DNA from 2 places in the Mycobacterium sp. IDUB_21 genome. Region 2 is predicted to be linked to the other one. Evidence: riboswitches for the same ligand, from Rfam matches in the RefSeq annotation. Region 2 holds a riboswitch; the other holds the start of a gene.
What was found. A riboswitch is a leader RNA that binds a small molecule or an ion and turns the genes downstream of it on or off. The one in region 2 is predicted to bind cobalamin.
Positions count from the first base shown of each region.

Region 1: another riboswitch for cobalamin. It lies ahead of metE (5-methyltetrahydropteroyltriglutamate--homocysteine S-methyltransferase); the one in region 2 lies ahead of ACZYY4_RS02825 (PPE domain-containing protein).

Region 1 covers NZ_JBVAXQ010000012.1:121,370-128,667, reverse strand. Annotated here, with positions in the region: gene metE (5-methyltetrahydropteroyltriglutamate--homocysteine S-methyltransferase) at 1-2,009, opposite strand, end outside; cobalamin riboswitch at 2,126-2,324, opposite strand; gene ACZYY4_RS17810 (SDR family oxidoreductase) at 2,379-3,041, opposite strand; gene ACZYY4_RS17805 (thiolase family protein) at 3,145-4,290, shown strand; gene ACZYY4_RS17800 (crotonase/enoyl-CoA hydratase family protein) at 4,287-5,075, shown strand; gene ACZYY4_RS17795 (gamma carbonic anhydrase family protein) at 5,081-5,599, shown strand; gene ACZYY4_RS17790 (lysostaphin resistance A-like protein) at 5,645-6,364, shown strand; gene ACZYY4_RS17785 (enoyl-CoA hydratase) at 6,452-7,261, opposite strand.
Region 2 covers NZ_JBVAXQ010000001.1:583,244-590,541, reverse strand. Annotated here, with positions in the region: gene ACZYY4_RS02845 (NADP-dependent oxidoreductase) at 1-154, shown strand, start outside; gene ACZYY4_RS02840 (LLM class flavin-dependent oxidoreductase) at 151-1,101, shown strand; gene ACZYY4_RS02835 (maleylpyruvate isomerase family mycothiol-dependent enzyme) at 1,098-1,757, shown strand; gene ACZYY4_RS02830 (PPE domain-containing protein) at 1,894-3,627, opposite strand; cobalamin riboswitch at 3,661-3,843, opposite strand; gene ACZYY4_RS02825 (PPE domain-containing protein) at 4,013-5,608, opposite strand; cobalamin riboswitch at 5,638-5,779, opposite strand; gene ACZYY4_RS02820 (NADP-dependent isocitrate dehydrogenase) at 5,803-7,298, opposite strand, start outside.

The DNA.
Region 1 (7,298 bases), on a different contig from region 2:
TCGGCATCCAGGTCGGCGATCGCCCCGATCACCTCGCCGAACTCCGAGTAGCACAGGTGGGTGTGGATCTGGGTGGCGTCGCTCACCCCCGAGGTCGACAGCCGGAAGGCACCGACCGCCCAATCCAGGTAGGCCTCCTGGTCCGCCCTGCGCAGCGGCAGCAGCTCGCGCAACGCCGGCTCGTCGACCTGGATCACCGCGATGCCGGCTTTCTCCAGGTCTACCGTCTCGTCGCGGATGGCCAGCGCGACCTGGTTGGCGGTGTCGGCCAGCGGCTGGTCGTCGCGGACGAACGACCAGGCCAGGATGGTGACCGGACCGGTCAGCATGCCCTTGACCGGCTTGTCGGTCAGCGACTGGGCGTAGGTCGCCCAGGCGGTCGTCATCGGCTGCGGCCGGGAGACGTCGCCGAACAGCACCGGCGGACGCACGCACCGGCTGCCGTAGGACTGCACCCAGCCGTTGGCGGTGGCGAAGAAGCCCTCCAACTGCTCGGCGAAGTACTGCACCATGTCGTTGCGCTCCGGCTCGCCGTGCACCAACACGTCCAGGCCGAGCTGCTCTTGCAGCTTGATGACGTCGGCGATCTCGGCCTTCATCCGGCGGGTGTACTCCGCCTCGTCGATCTCACCGGCGACCAGCGCGGCCCGGGCCTTGCGGATGTCGACCGTCTGCGGGAACGACCCGATGGTGGTGGTGGGCAGCGGCGGCAGGTGCAACCGCTCGTCCTGGGCGGCCCGGCGAGCCTCGGCACTGCCTCGATGTGCACCGGACGCGGTGATCGTGGCGATGCGGCCACGCACGTCGGCGTTGTTCAGCCGCGGGTCGGACTTGCGCGAGGCGACGGCGGCGTCGGACGCGGCGATCTCGTCGGCGATCTCGTCCGAGGCGTCGCGACCGTCGCGCACGGCACGGGCCAGGGTGGCCACCTCGGTCACCTTCTCGGCGCCGAACGCCAGCCAGCTACGCAGGTTCTCGTCCAGGCCCGTCTCGCCTTGCAGCGTGTATGGCACGTGAAGGGTCGAGCATGATGTAGATACAGCCACTGCAGCCGCACTTGCGAGCAGGGGCGCCAGCTTCGCCAGCGCGGCATCCAGGTCGGTGCGCCAGATGTTGCGACCGTCGACCAGACCGGCGACCAGCATCTTGGAGGCCAGCTCTGGAACCGCGGCAACTGAGGTCTCCGAGCCGTAGACCAGGTCGACCCCGATCGCCTCGACCGGCGTGCGGGCCAGGGCGGGAAGCGCCGCGCCAGGGTCGCCGAAGTAGGTGGCGACGAAGATCGACGGCCGGTTGGCCGCGCCGGCGAGGCGGGTGTAGACCTGCTCGGCCAGCGCGGGGGCGTCAGCGGCGATGTCGGTCACCAGCACCGGCTCGTCGATCTGCACCCACTCGGCGCCGGCCTCGGCCAGCTTGGAAAGCAGCTCGGTGTAGACGTCGGTCAGCTCGTCGAGGCGGAAGACCGGCGCCGGCGCGCCGTCGACGGCCTTGCTCAACAGCAGGAACGTAACCGGTCCGATGATCACCGGTCGCGCCGGGATCCCCTGCTCCTGAGCCTCTTTCAGCTCGGCGAGCACCTTGGTCGGGTTCAATTCGAACTTGGTGTCCGGGCCGATCTCCGGAACGATGTAGTGATAGTTGGTGTCGAACCACTTGGTCATCTCCAGCGGGGCGATGTCCTTGTTACCCCGGGCTGCCGCGAAGTAGCGATCCAACTCGTCGGCGACATCGGCAACCCGAGCCGGCAGCGCACCGAGCAACACCGCGGTGTCCAGCATCTGGTCGTAGTAGGAGAACGTGTTCACCGGCACCGAGTCCAGGCCGGCCTCGGTCAACTGCGCCCAGGTGTCACGACGCAGGCCTGCCGCGACGTTCTTGAGTTCGTCCTGGCCGATCCGGCCTGCCCAGTAACTCTCGGTGGCGCGCTTGAGTTCGCGGCGCGGTCCGATCCGCGGAGAGCCGAGGACGGTGGCGGTAAAGGGTTGAACGGTCACGATTTGATCCTTCAATTGTGAGGGTGGGGCACCGCCGGCGGTCGTCCAGCTGATCCGGTCTGTGCAATTTAATGCACTACAACCCTCAAAACCAGACGCCCATTCCGCGAGGCGGTGATCCGCTGGGCGCGGCGCGCCCAGCACAACAGGCAGGTCTTCGGACTCGCAGGCTCGCACGGGGGTGCACCTAGTGGCCGTCGCTTCCCAGTCACGAACACGTGACCAGTGCCTTTGACGGCGGTCGTTCCTGCATACCGCTGCGGGACAGTCCCGGATTCCCACCGGGTTCCCTCTCGCGCCCCGCGGAAAACCCGCGTCGCGCTCGATGCCGACGCCACCTCGCGGCGGTATCGACAAACCAGTTGCGTCATCAAGATTACCTGGTCAACCGGCTTCAAGTGCCTCCGGAATGGGCGTCTGGCCGTCGTTGAACTCGATGGTGCGGTGAATCGTCGAGTCGTCGGTCAGACAGGCCGCGATCACCTGTGCGACGTTGCCCCGGGACACGGATCCCTTTTCAGCGGCACCCTCGGCCGCAGTCCCAACCTCGATGCGGCCGGTGGCCGGCTCCACGGTGAGCCGACTGGGCCCCAACACCGTCCAATCCAGGTCAGCGGCCCGCAGGTGGGCGTCGGCGCCCGCCTTGGCTTGCGCGTACGGGTAGAACGGGTCGCCGTCGAGCACGCCGTGCCCGGGTCCGGCGCCGAAGTAGGACACCATCACGAACCGGCGCACCCCAGCTTGCCCAGCGGCATCGATCACCCGCATCGCCGCGTCGCGGTCCACCGCGTAGGTGCGAGCAGGGTTGCCGCCGCCGGCGCCGGCGGTGAACACCACCGCGTCGTGGTCGGCCACCAGTTCGGCCAGACCGTGGGTGTCGAGCTGTTCGATGTCGGCCACCACGGGAATCGCCCCGGTCACCGCGACCTCCTCGGAATGGTCGGGATTCCGGAAGACCGAGGTCACCTGGTCACCGCGTTCGGACAGGATGCGGCCGAGTAGCAAGGCGATCTTGCCGTGGCCGCCGATGATTACGATGCGCGCCATGGTTTCGACGCTACGCGAGACTTGAGCACCCCCGTTGGCGATGGCCGGAGGCGCCGGTCGACAATCGTCGTCAAGGACCCATCGTTGATGAAGGAGAGCACCCATGGCCGAAGCAGTCATCGTAGAGGCAGTGCGTTCGCCGATCGGCAAGCGCAACGGCGGACTTTCCGGGGTACACCCTGCGGAGCTTTCCGCCCAGGTGCTCAACGGGCTCGTCGGGCGGGCCGGGGTGGACCCCGCCCTGGTCGACGACGTGATCTGGGGCTGTGTCATGCAGGCCGGCGAGCAGGCCCTGGACATCGGCCGGACCGCACTGCTGACCGCGGGCTGGCCGGAGTCGGTGCCCGGGGTGACGGTGGACCGCCAGTGCGGATCCAGCCAGCAGTCGGTGCACTTCGCCGCCGCCGGCGTGGTGGCCGGGCACTATGACGTCGTTGTCGCCGGCGGCGTGGAGTCGATGTCGCGCACCCCGATGGGCGCCTCGCTGGCCAACGGTGGGCACCCCTACCCGGAGGCGTTCCGGAGCCGTTACAGCCAGACTCCGAACCAGGGGACCGGCGCGGAGATGATGGCCGAGAAGTGGGGTTTGGACCGCACCGCGCTCGATGAATTCGCCCTGGCCTCGCATGAAAAGGCAGCCGCAGCACAGGATTCCGGCGCGTTCACCGACGAGATCGTCGGGATCAAGGACGGCGAGGGCAACGTGATCAGCGCCGACGAGGGTATTCGCCGCGGCACCACGATCGAGAAGATGGCTCAGCTCAAGCCGGCGTTCAAAGAGGACGGCGTGATTCACGCCGGCAACTCCAGCCAGATCTCCGACGGCTCGGCGGCGCTGTTGTTCATGTCGGCGGACAAGGCACGTGAACTCGGGCTGACCCCGCTGGCGCGGGTGCACACCGCGACGCTGGCCGGCGCCGACCCGGTGATGATGCTCAGTGCCCCGATCCCGGCCACCCAGAAGGCGCTGCAGCGCAGCGGCCTGAGCGTCGACGACATCGGGGTGTTCGAGGTCAACGAGGCGTTCGCCCCGGTGCCGATGGCGTGGCTCGCCGAGATCGGCGCGGATGCGAAGAAGCTCAACCCCAATGGCGGGGCGATCGCGCTCGGTCACCCGCTCGGCGGCTCCGGCGCCCGGATCATGACCACCATGCTGTACCACATGCGCGCCAACGGGATTCGCTACGGCCTGCAGACCATGTGTGAGGGTGGCGGCCAGGCCAACACCACCATCTTGGAGCTGCTGTGAGCGACGCGGCCGTTCTGGTAGAACGGCGCGGTAACGTCCTGCTGGTCACCATAAACCGCCCCGAAGCCCGCAACGCCGTCAACGGCGCGGTCAGCACCGGCATCGGCGACGCCCTGGCGCAGGCCCAGGATGACGACGAGGTACGCGCGGTGGTGATCACCGGCACCGGTGACAAATCCTTTTGTGCCGGAGCCGATCTCAAAGCGATCGCCAGTCGGGAGAACATCTACCACCCGGAGCACCCGGAGTGGGGTTTCGCCGGTTACGTGCAGCACTTCATCGACAAGCCGACCATTGCGGCGGTCAACGGCACCGCGCTCGGCGGTGGCACCGAGATCGCGCTGGCCAGCGACCTGGTGGTTGCCGAGCAGCGGGCGCAATTCGGGCTGCCAGAGGTCAAACGCGGCCTGATTGCCGGTGCCGGTGGGGTTTTCCGCATCGTCGACCAACTGCCCCGCAAGGTCGCCTTGGAGTTGCTTTACACCGGGGACCCGATGTCGGCCGCAGACGCCGCCCGCTGGGGGCTGGTCAACCGGGTGGTCGACGATGGTGGGGCACTGGAGGCCGCCCTGGAGCTGGCCGAACAGATCACCGGCAACGCGCCGCTGTCGGTGCGGGCCAGCAAGCGAATCGCCTACGGCGTCGAGGACGGCGCCATCCCCGGCGAGGCGGCGGACTGGGCCCGCAGCGGCCGGGAGTTCAGCGCGCTGCTGCGCTCCGAGGACGCCAAGGAGGGGCCGCGAGCGTTCGCCGAGAAGCGCGCGCCGGTGTGGAAAGCGCGTTGAGCGGAGTGCCTGAACCGCTGATCATCCCCATTCGCGGGCGCGCCCCCCAGCTGCACCCGGAGTCATGGGTGGCGCCCAACGCCAGCCTGATCGGCCAGGTCAGCCTGGCCGCCCGGGCCAGCGTCTGGTACTCGGCCACGCTGCGCGCCGAAGTCGAGCCGATCGAGATCGGCATCGACACCAACATTCAGGATGGGGTGACCATCCACGTCGACAAGGAGTTCCCGGCCCGGGTGGGTGCCCGGGTCAGCGTCGGGCACAACGCGGTGTTGCACGGCTGCACCATCGAGGATGACTCCCTGATCGGGATGGGCGCGATCATCCTCAACGGCGCCGTCGTGGGGGAAGGCTCCCTGATCGCGGCCGGCGCCGTCATCCCGCAGGGCACGGTGGTGCCGCCCCGATCGCTGGTGTCGGGGGTGCCGGGCCGGGTACGACGGGAGCTCAGCGAGGCCGAAGTACGCAACAACCGGTACAACGCCGCGGCCTACCGGCGGCTGATCGAAGTCCACCGGGCGAACTGACGCAATCAGGCCACCGGCTGCCATTCGGCCGCTACGTTTTAGGGCATGACCCAGACCAGTTCGGCCCGACCCGGCCTGCTGCGCGAATTCACCGACATCTTCAATAAGGTCTCGCTGCCCTACCACGAGCCGCGGGCCGTTGTGACGCGTCGTCGTGTCGTCGTGGCCGTGGTGGTGCTGATCGGCGCCGCGGTACTGGCTTTCATGCACACCAAGAACCCGGGCGACGCGGCGTTCTACTGGTTGTCACTGGCCTTGGCCGCGATCTGGTCGGTGGGGGCGGTTCTGGCGGGTCCGCTGCACCTGGGTGCGGTGCGCTTCCGGGGCCGCAACGAGCGGCCGGTGTTCACCGGCACCGGCGTCGGCTTGGTGCTCGGCGGGGTGTTCTTGCTCGGCGGGCTGGCGGTGCAGCAGATCCCTCCGCTGGCCGGGCAGGTGATCGCGATCTTGGACTACACCACTCACGTGTCCTGGCGGCTGGTGGTGCTGATCGCCATCGTCAACGCGATCGCTGAAGAGATGTTCTTCCGCGGTGCGCTGTTCAGTGCGTTCGGCCGCCACTATCCGCTGGTGTTTTCGACGCTGCTCTACACCGCGGCGATGGCGGCCGCCGGCAATCTGATGATCGGTGTCGCCGCGCTGGTGCTGGGGACCGTCTGCGCGATCGAGCGCCGCGCCACCGGCGGCGTGTTGGCGTCGGTGCTGACGCACCTGGTGTGGGGGCTGGTGATGGTCCTCGCGCTGCCGTCGATCTTCGGGATGTAGTACCCCCCTTGCGCGAGCGTGCATGTCCCCGGCCGACACGCCGCGCGCGACACCGTTTTTACGCACGCTCGCGGGCAGTCGAGTCTCTCAGGAGTCGGTGAAGTTCGGCGTGCGCCGGTCCTGAAACGCGCGGGTGCCTTCCCGGAAGTCGTGGGCGTTCAACAGGATCGACTGTCCGACGTATTCGCGGTCCAGTGTCGCGTCCAGCTCGCACAAGGTCGCGGAATTGATGGCGTGCTTGGTCTTGGCGAAGGCCGCCGCCGGACCGGCGAGCAGCCCGGCCAGCGCCTTGTCCACCTCGGCGTCGAAGTCCTCAGCCGGGTACACCGCGCTGATCAATCCCCAATCCAGGGCGTCGGCAGCCGACAGCCGTTCAGCCAACAGCGCCATACGCATTGCCCGGATCCGGCCGATGGCCGCGGCGACCAGCGCCGAGGCGCCGCCGTCGGGCATCAGCCCGATCTTGGTGAACGCCAACAGAAAAAACGCCTTGTCGCTGGCCAGCACCAGGTCGCAGGCCAGGGCCAGCGACACCCCGATGCCCGCGGCCGGACCCTGCACCACGGCCACCACCGGATGCGGCAGTGCCACGATCGCCCGGATCGCGCGGTTGGCCTCGACGATGATCTCCGTCGGCACCCCGTCGGACGCATCCTCGGCGCTGATCCCCGCGCCCGAACTGAACCCGCGGCCGGAACCGCCGAGCCGCACCGCGCGCACCCGCGGATCGCGTGCGGCACCCTCCATGGCGTCGGCGATACCGACCAATACGCCGGTGGTCACCGAGTTGAGGCTGTCGGGGCGGTCGATGGTCACCGAGAGCACCCCATCGGCCAGAGTTACGGACAGGCCCTCCACCGGGGCCAGGGTGTCGATGCCGGAGTCGATTGCGGTCATGGGTGTCACCCTAGGATGCACATCACAGAGGCATTCG
Region 2 (7,298 bases):
CCTCGGCGAACTCGCAGCCGGCGGAGAATTGCGGGTACATATCGCCGAACAGCTTCCCCTGACACAGGCCGCACGTGCCCTGCAGCTTGTCGGCGACGGCCACACCACCGGCAAGATCATCCTCACCGCAGCGGCCGAGACGATCAGCGCATGACGCCAGAGGCGAGCCTCGGGGTCGTGGCACCACTGACCGGTGATCAGTGGGCCGGCGCCGAGCCCGGGCAGCTGAATCGTCTGGTACGCACCATCGAAGATCTCGGCTTCGATTCACTGTGGGCCAACGATTCACTCTTCGGACCACGAGTTGAGGCCTTGACGTTTCTGACGGCGGCAGCGCCGGTCACCGAGCGCATGACGCTCGGTACCGCGGCACTGCTGCCCGCACTGCGTCGACCGCTACAGACCGCACAGGCGCTGGCCTCATTGGATCTGCTGTCGCACGGTCGGTTGATCGTCGGTGTGGGCGCAGGCTTTCCAGGGGCCTCCGAGCGCGAGTACGCACTGTCGCAGGTACCGTGGCCGCGACGTTTTGCCCGCCTGGACGACACCGTGGCGCTGTGGCGACAGCTGTGGGCCGGCGAGGGTCCCGACGAGTTTCGCGGCGCGACGATCTCCCTTGCGGGACTTCCCGATTGCATCGCGACGGCGACTCCCGGTGGCCCGCCGGTGTGGCTTGCCGGCGACACCCCGAACGCCCGAACCCGCGCTGGCACACGCTATGACGGATGGCTCCCATATCCGCCCACACCCAAGCAGTACGAGGCGGGCCTCGATGAGGTACTGGCAGCCGCCCGAGGCACGGGCCGCGCGCAAAGCGATATGACACCGGGGTTGTTCGTCACCGTGCTGATCACCGATGCCCCAGATGGTGGCCGTGAAGCGCTGGAGCAGTTCGCGAAGGCAACGTACGGATATCCGTTGCGAATCATCGAGCAAATCCAGACGTTCGCGACCGGATCGGCCGAACAGGTCGCTACGACACTGGCAAGCTACATCGACGCCGGAGCCCGCCACCTGGTATGCCGCATCGCAGTACTGACACTGAGCGACTTTCACGATCAACTCAAACAGCTACGCCATATCCGGGAGGAGATCAAGTGACGCGTCCTATGCCGCAGCGGGCACAGACGATCGCCCAACTACTCGACGAGTACCAGCATTTCGCCGAGCTATTGAGTTCCATAGAAATGGCCGCGTGGAACCGGGCGACACGGTGTTCGAAGTGGCAGGTTTGCGACGTCGCAGGGCATGTCGTCGGTCAGGCCGTCGAGACCGTTAACGGCATGATCGGCACTCGGACCCCCGACGAGCAGGCCGCATCGATGCGGCACCTGCTGCCTTCGACACTCGCCCTTGAGTTGCTGGACGCGAGAAGCAAGACGGCAGTTCTCGCCGCCACTTTCGACGACTCCGACTGGGAAAGATCCAGCCCCCTACCATATTTCACGATTGGCCAGGGGATGCATTCGCTTCTGGCTGATACCTTCATCCACGCCGACGACATTCGGGCCGCTCTTGGCCGACCCGCTGTGACGGGGCCAGCCCTGTACACAAGCATTGATTTCATTCTGGGCCTACTCAGCCGGGACAAGGCCGCATTGGCCGACCCGGATGTGGCACGGCTTCTCGCTCTGCCGCCGGAAAGCCTCGGGCATGCCACCGGATTGGATCCGCACGAATTCCTGCTCGCCGCCACCGGACGCCGCGACACCACATGGTTGGGCCTTCCGCCATACATCAACGTATTCCGGTCCTGAGGCAATGATTGATTACGCCTCTGGCTCGGGCGGGTTGCCCGTCGCGTTCTCGGATGCCGCGATATGCGCGCCACGCCTTCACCGATAAGACACCCATCGAACGCCCACGCGTTCACAACCTGCCCGTCAAGAACGCCTAGGGCTCCTCGGCCGGCCAGGTGTGGGGCATCATCGGACTGACCGCGCCCCCGCCGAACCCGTCGTCAGCCAACTCGGTGAGCCCGCCGGGTCGTGCCGCGGCCACCCGATGCGTGCCACCGACGAAGCCGTGCGGCCCGGCACTCCGGCCCGAAGCGGACACCGGCTCCGGCACCAGGTCTTGGTCCAGATCCATGTACTCGTGGCCGCGTCCCAACATGCTGGCCTTTGCACGGCGCCGGTGGCGCTGGGGCGCAACCTGTTCCGCCGCCTCGGCCGCGGGGTCATCTGCACTGTCTGGCTTGGGCGCCGCCTTCTTGCGCGCGCTGGTCCCCGATCCTCGTCGGGCACCCATGTCCAGGCCGCCGACCAGGTACATGTAGGCCGGCATGGTCACCGACGGCGGCCCCGCCGGGGTGGGCGGCGGCGCACCGGGCGGCGGGGTGGGGGCAGCGGCGGGCGCGGCCGGCGGCGCGGGCGTCGGGGACGGCGCCGGAGCCGGCGCGGGGGTGGACGCCGGCGGCTGGGCCATTGCCAGCGCGGGTGAGGGGGGCGGGGCCGGGGGCGGCGGGACGGCAGCAAAGTGGTGTGCCGTCGCCCCGATCCCCAGACCGCCGAGCACTCCCGCCGGAGCCAGCACGCTCGTGGCGGCCAGCGCCGGCAGCAGCGCCGGTATCAGTACCGTCTGGGTGATCAGATAGTTGAGCGCCTGGATGGTGTTGCCGATCGTCGCGGTGACGATCTCGACCATCGCCAGCGATACGACCAGACCCAGGCCCTGGGGATTGAACAGGGCGGTGTACATGATCGCGATCAGGTCGTCGATGATCACGATGCTGGTGAACGCGAAGTAGGAGCCCGGATCCAGCGGCACCGAGAAGATGTAGGCCAGGTTGGCGGGGTTGAAGAAGCTCAGGGGGTTTCCGGTCCACGCCAGCCACGACCCGGGCACCCCGGGCGGCGGCAACATCGGCGATCCGGCCTGCAGGGCCGCGAAGAACTTGGCCAGCGGGTCCGCGATGCCGTTGAACCCGATCTTGTTGAAGAACTCCGTCAACTGCGCATACAGCGGGTACTGACCGCTGTCGGGGTAGGGCGGATGCGGGACAAGGCCTTCCAGCCATTTCGCGAAGTCGAGGAACCACTGCGGCGGCTGCGGCGGTTGGGAGGGCGTCGCGTCGGCGCTGCCGGGCGTCTTGAGCACCACCGGTGCCGGCTCGGGCTGCGGCGACGACGCCACCGCGGTGGCCGCGGTCGCCTCGTAGCCGGTCATCACGGTGGCGGCCTGCAGCCACATCCGCGCGTAGTCGGCCTCGTTCAGCGCGATTGGAATCGTGTTGATACCGAAGAAGTTTGTGCCCACCAGCACGCCGTGGGTGGCGTGATTGGCGGCCAACTCCGCCAGGGTCGGCATCGCCGCCAGCGCACTGGTGTAGGCCGCCGCCGCGGTCTGCTGCGCGGTGGCCGCCACCGTCGCATCAGCACCGGCACGCAGCAGCCACGCCAGATAGGGACCGTTGGCGGCCACGAACGCCTCGGCGGCCGGACCCTGCCAGGCTCCGGCCTGGACAGCGGCCAACAGGCTGGTCAGCTCGTCGGCGATCGCCGCGTACTCAACGGACAGGGAGGTCCACGCCGCCGCGGAGGCGAGCAGCGGGCCGGCGCCGGGGCCGGCGGACAACAGGGACGAATGGATCTCAGGAGGCGACGCCACCCAGATAGGCGCGGTCAAGGTGATCAGCTCTCTCGGGGTACACCGCCCCGGGTCGCAGGATGCGACGACGTGAGTGTCCTGACTCTCGGATCACCGCTCCCCTCGCCTTCCAGCTCCATCAGAGCCGTGGCTGTTGAGGTTCGCTCCCCGATCACAGTGGCGGGACCGTGCCGGATTCACACCGGCTTCCTGCACCATCGTTGCCTTACCGACGCATTCTCGCACGCTGAGGCGATCGCAAGCGCGGCGGAGCCGGGCGAAGCGGATCGCCGTGACGGCCCGAGGCGATCGCAAGCGCGGCGGAGCCGGGCGAAGCGGGTCGCCGTGAGGACCCGAGGCGATCGCAAGCGCGGCGGAGCCGGGCGAAGCGGGTCGCCGTGATGGCCTGAGTTGATCGCTTGCGCTACTCCCGCATCCAGGTGCCCGGTGTCATCGGGGTCCTCACCCCGCCACCGAACGCGTCCCGGGCCAGGGCGGCGAGTCCGCTCGGCGCCACATCCGCCAGGTCCGCAGAGTCCTCCAGATCCATGTACTCGAACCCGCGGCCGAGCATGTCGGCCTTCGCCTTCCGGCGCCGACGGGCCTTGACCTGTGGCTCGGCGGCGGCCGCGGGCACCGGCACCTCGGCGGCGTCGGGCTCGGGTGCTTTGCGGCGGCGCGCGCTGGTGCCGGCCGCCCGGCGGGCCTGCTGGCCCAAGCCGGCAACCAGGTACATGGCGGCCAGGCTGTCTCCCGGAGCCAGCGGCGGCGCGGGCGGCGCAGGAGGTGCGGGCGGCGCACCCGGCGGCGGTGCCGGGGCCGGAACCGGTGCCGGAGCGGGCGCCGGTGCCGGAGCCGCCGCCGGCGGGGTGGGCGCCACCGTCAGGCCGGCGAACGGCGGTGGGACCGGAGCCAGCGGAACCGGGACGGCGTGCAGTGCGGCCAGGCCGGACAGGCCGGCCAACCCGGCCAGTGGTGCCGCCGCCAGCGGTGCCAGGGCGGCGGTCATCATCGGCAGCATCACCGGGATCAGCACGATGGCCTGCTCCAGCAGCGTCTTGAGCAAGGCGATCACATCGGTGATGATCGTGCCGATCGCCTCGACGGCGGTGAACAGCAGCGTCGAGGCGATGGTGCCGGGGTTCCCGGAGGCGAACGCCGCGGTGAGATCCGCGGCGATGAACGCGAACGTCTGCGACAGGTAGGCGGCGAACGATCCGAAGTCCATCGGGTAGCCCAGCGCGAACGCGATGTTGTAGGGGCTGAAGAAGCTGAGCGGATTGCCGGTGATGGTCAACCAGGGGTCGAATCCGGCGAAGATCGACTGGAGGTAGGGGTTGCTGGCCAACTCGTTGATCATCGGCTGCAGGACATTGTTGTAGAAGTCGGTGTAGCCGCTGTTCTGCAGCCACTCCATGATGTCGTTCTGCCGATCCGGCGGCAGCGCCGGCTGGCTGGCATCGCTCGAACTGGCCGATTCGGCTTTGGCGATCTGCGGCGCCGCGCCAGCCTGCGGGCTCGACGCCATCGCCGCGCCGGCGACGGCCTGGTAGCTGGCCATCACGGTGGCGGCCTGCAGCCACATCCGGCCGTAGTCGACCTCGTTCAGCGCGATCGGGATGGTGTTGACGCCGAAGAAGTTGGTGCCCAGCAGCACCGCGTGGGTGGCGTGGTTGGCCGCCAGTTCGGCCAGCGTCGGCATCGCCGCCAGCGCGGTGCTGTAGGCCGCGGCCGCGGTCTGCTGCGCGGCGGCCGCCACGGCACTTGTGGTGCAGGCGTGGAGCAGCCACGCCAGATACGGCACGTTGGCCGCCACATACGCCTCGGCACTCGGGCCCTGCCACGCCCCTGCCTGCACCGCACCGAGCAGCGCCGTCAGCTCGTCGGCGATCTCGGCGTATTCGGTGCTCAGCGCGCTCCAGGCCGCCGCCGAAGCCAGCAGCGGACCGGCGCCGGGGCCGGCCGACAACAACGTCGAATGAACTTCAGGGGGAGATGCGATCCAGATCGGCGCGGTCACGTTCGCCAGCTCTCTGGGGTGCCCGCCCCGAATCGCAGGATGCGACGACGTGAGTATCTGGCTCTCGGAGGAGGTTCACTCCCCGATCACAGTGGCGGGACCGCACCGGATTCGCACCGGCTTCCTACATCGTCATCGCTTTACCGCCGAATTGTCGCACGCCGGGCATCACCGAGTCCGCCGAGTGGGGCCCGTCAGTCCTTGGCGTCGACCGCGGCGTTCAGCGTCGGGCTGGGCCGCATCACCGCCGACGTCAAGTCGTGGTCCGGTGCGTAGTAGCCGCCGATGTCCACCGGCTTGCCCTGCACCACGGTCAGTTCGTTGAGAATGGCGTCCTGGTTCTTGTCCAGCGCATCCGCCAGCGCGGCGAAGTGCTTGGCCAGCTCGGTGTCCTCCGTCTGCCCGGCCAGCTCCTGCGCCCAGTACTTGGCGAGGAAGAACTGGCTGCCGCGGTTGTCGAGCTCACCGGTCTTGCGCGACGGGCTCTTGTTGTCGCCCAGCAGCCTCCCGATCGCCGTGTCCAGCGTCTCGCCGAGGATCTTGGCGCCGCTGTTGCCGGTCTTGGCGCCCAGGTCGTCGAAGCTGGCACCCAGCGCCAGGAACTCCCCGAGGGAGTCCCAGCGCAGGTGGTTCTCCTCCACCAGCTGCTTGACGTGTTTGGGCGCCGAACCGCCCGCGCCGGTCTCATACATGCCGCCGCCTGCCATCAGCGGCACGATCGAGAGCATCTTGGCGCTGGTGCCCAGCTCCAGGATCGGGAACAGGTCGGTGAGGTAGTCGCGCAGGATGTTGCCGGTGGCGGCGATGGTGTCCTGCCCGCGGATCAGCCGCTCCAGGGTGTAGCGCATGGCCCACACCTGCGGCATGATCTGGATCTCCAGGCCCTCGGTGTCGTAGTCCTTGAGGTAGGCCTTGACCTTTTTGCGCAGCTCGGCCTCGTGCGGACGCTCGGTGTCCAGCCAGAACACCACCGTCATGCCAGAGGCCCGCGCCCGCTCGACGGCCAGCTTCACCCAGTCGCGGATCGCGGCGTCGGTGACCGTGCACAACCGCCAGATGTCGCCGGCTTCGACGTGCTGGGTCAGCAGCACCTCGCCGGTGGCCAGATCCACGATGTCGGCGACCCCGGCCTCGGGGACCTCGAACGTCTTGTCGTGGCTGCCGTACTCCTCGGCCTTCTGCGCCATCAGGCCGACGTTGGGCACGGTGCCCATGGTGGCCGGATCGAACTGGCCGTGGGTCTTGCAGAAGTTGATCATCTCCTGGTAGATCCGCGCGAACGTCGACTCCGGATTGACCGCCTTGGTGTCCTTCTGCCGCCCGTCGGCGCCGTACATCTTGCCGCCGGCCCGGATCATCGCCGGCATCGAGGCGTCCACGATCACATCCGAGGGCGAGTGAAAGTTCGAGATGCCGTTGGCCGAGTCGACCATCGCCAACTCGGGACGGTGCTCGTGGCAGGCGTGCATGTCCTCGATGATCTCTTCACGCCGCGAGGCCGGCAGCGTCTCGAGCTTTTCGTAGAGGTCGGACAGGCCGTTGTTGACGTTGACGCCGAGGTCGTCGAAGAGCTCCTGATGCTTGGCGAACGCATCCTTGTAGAACACCTTGATGGCGTGGCCGAACACGATCGGGTGGCTGACCTTCATCATGGTCGCCTTGACGTGCAGGGAGAACATCACGCCGGTCT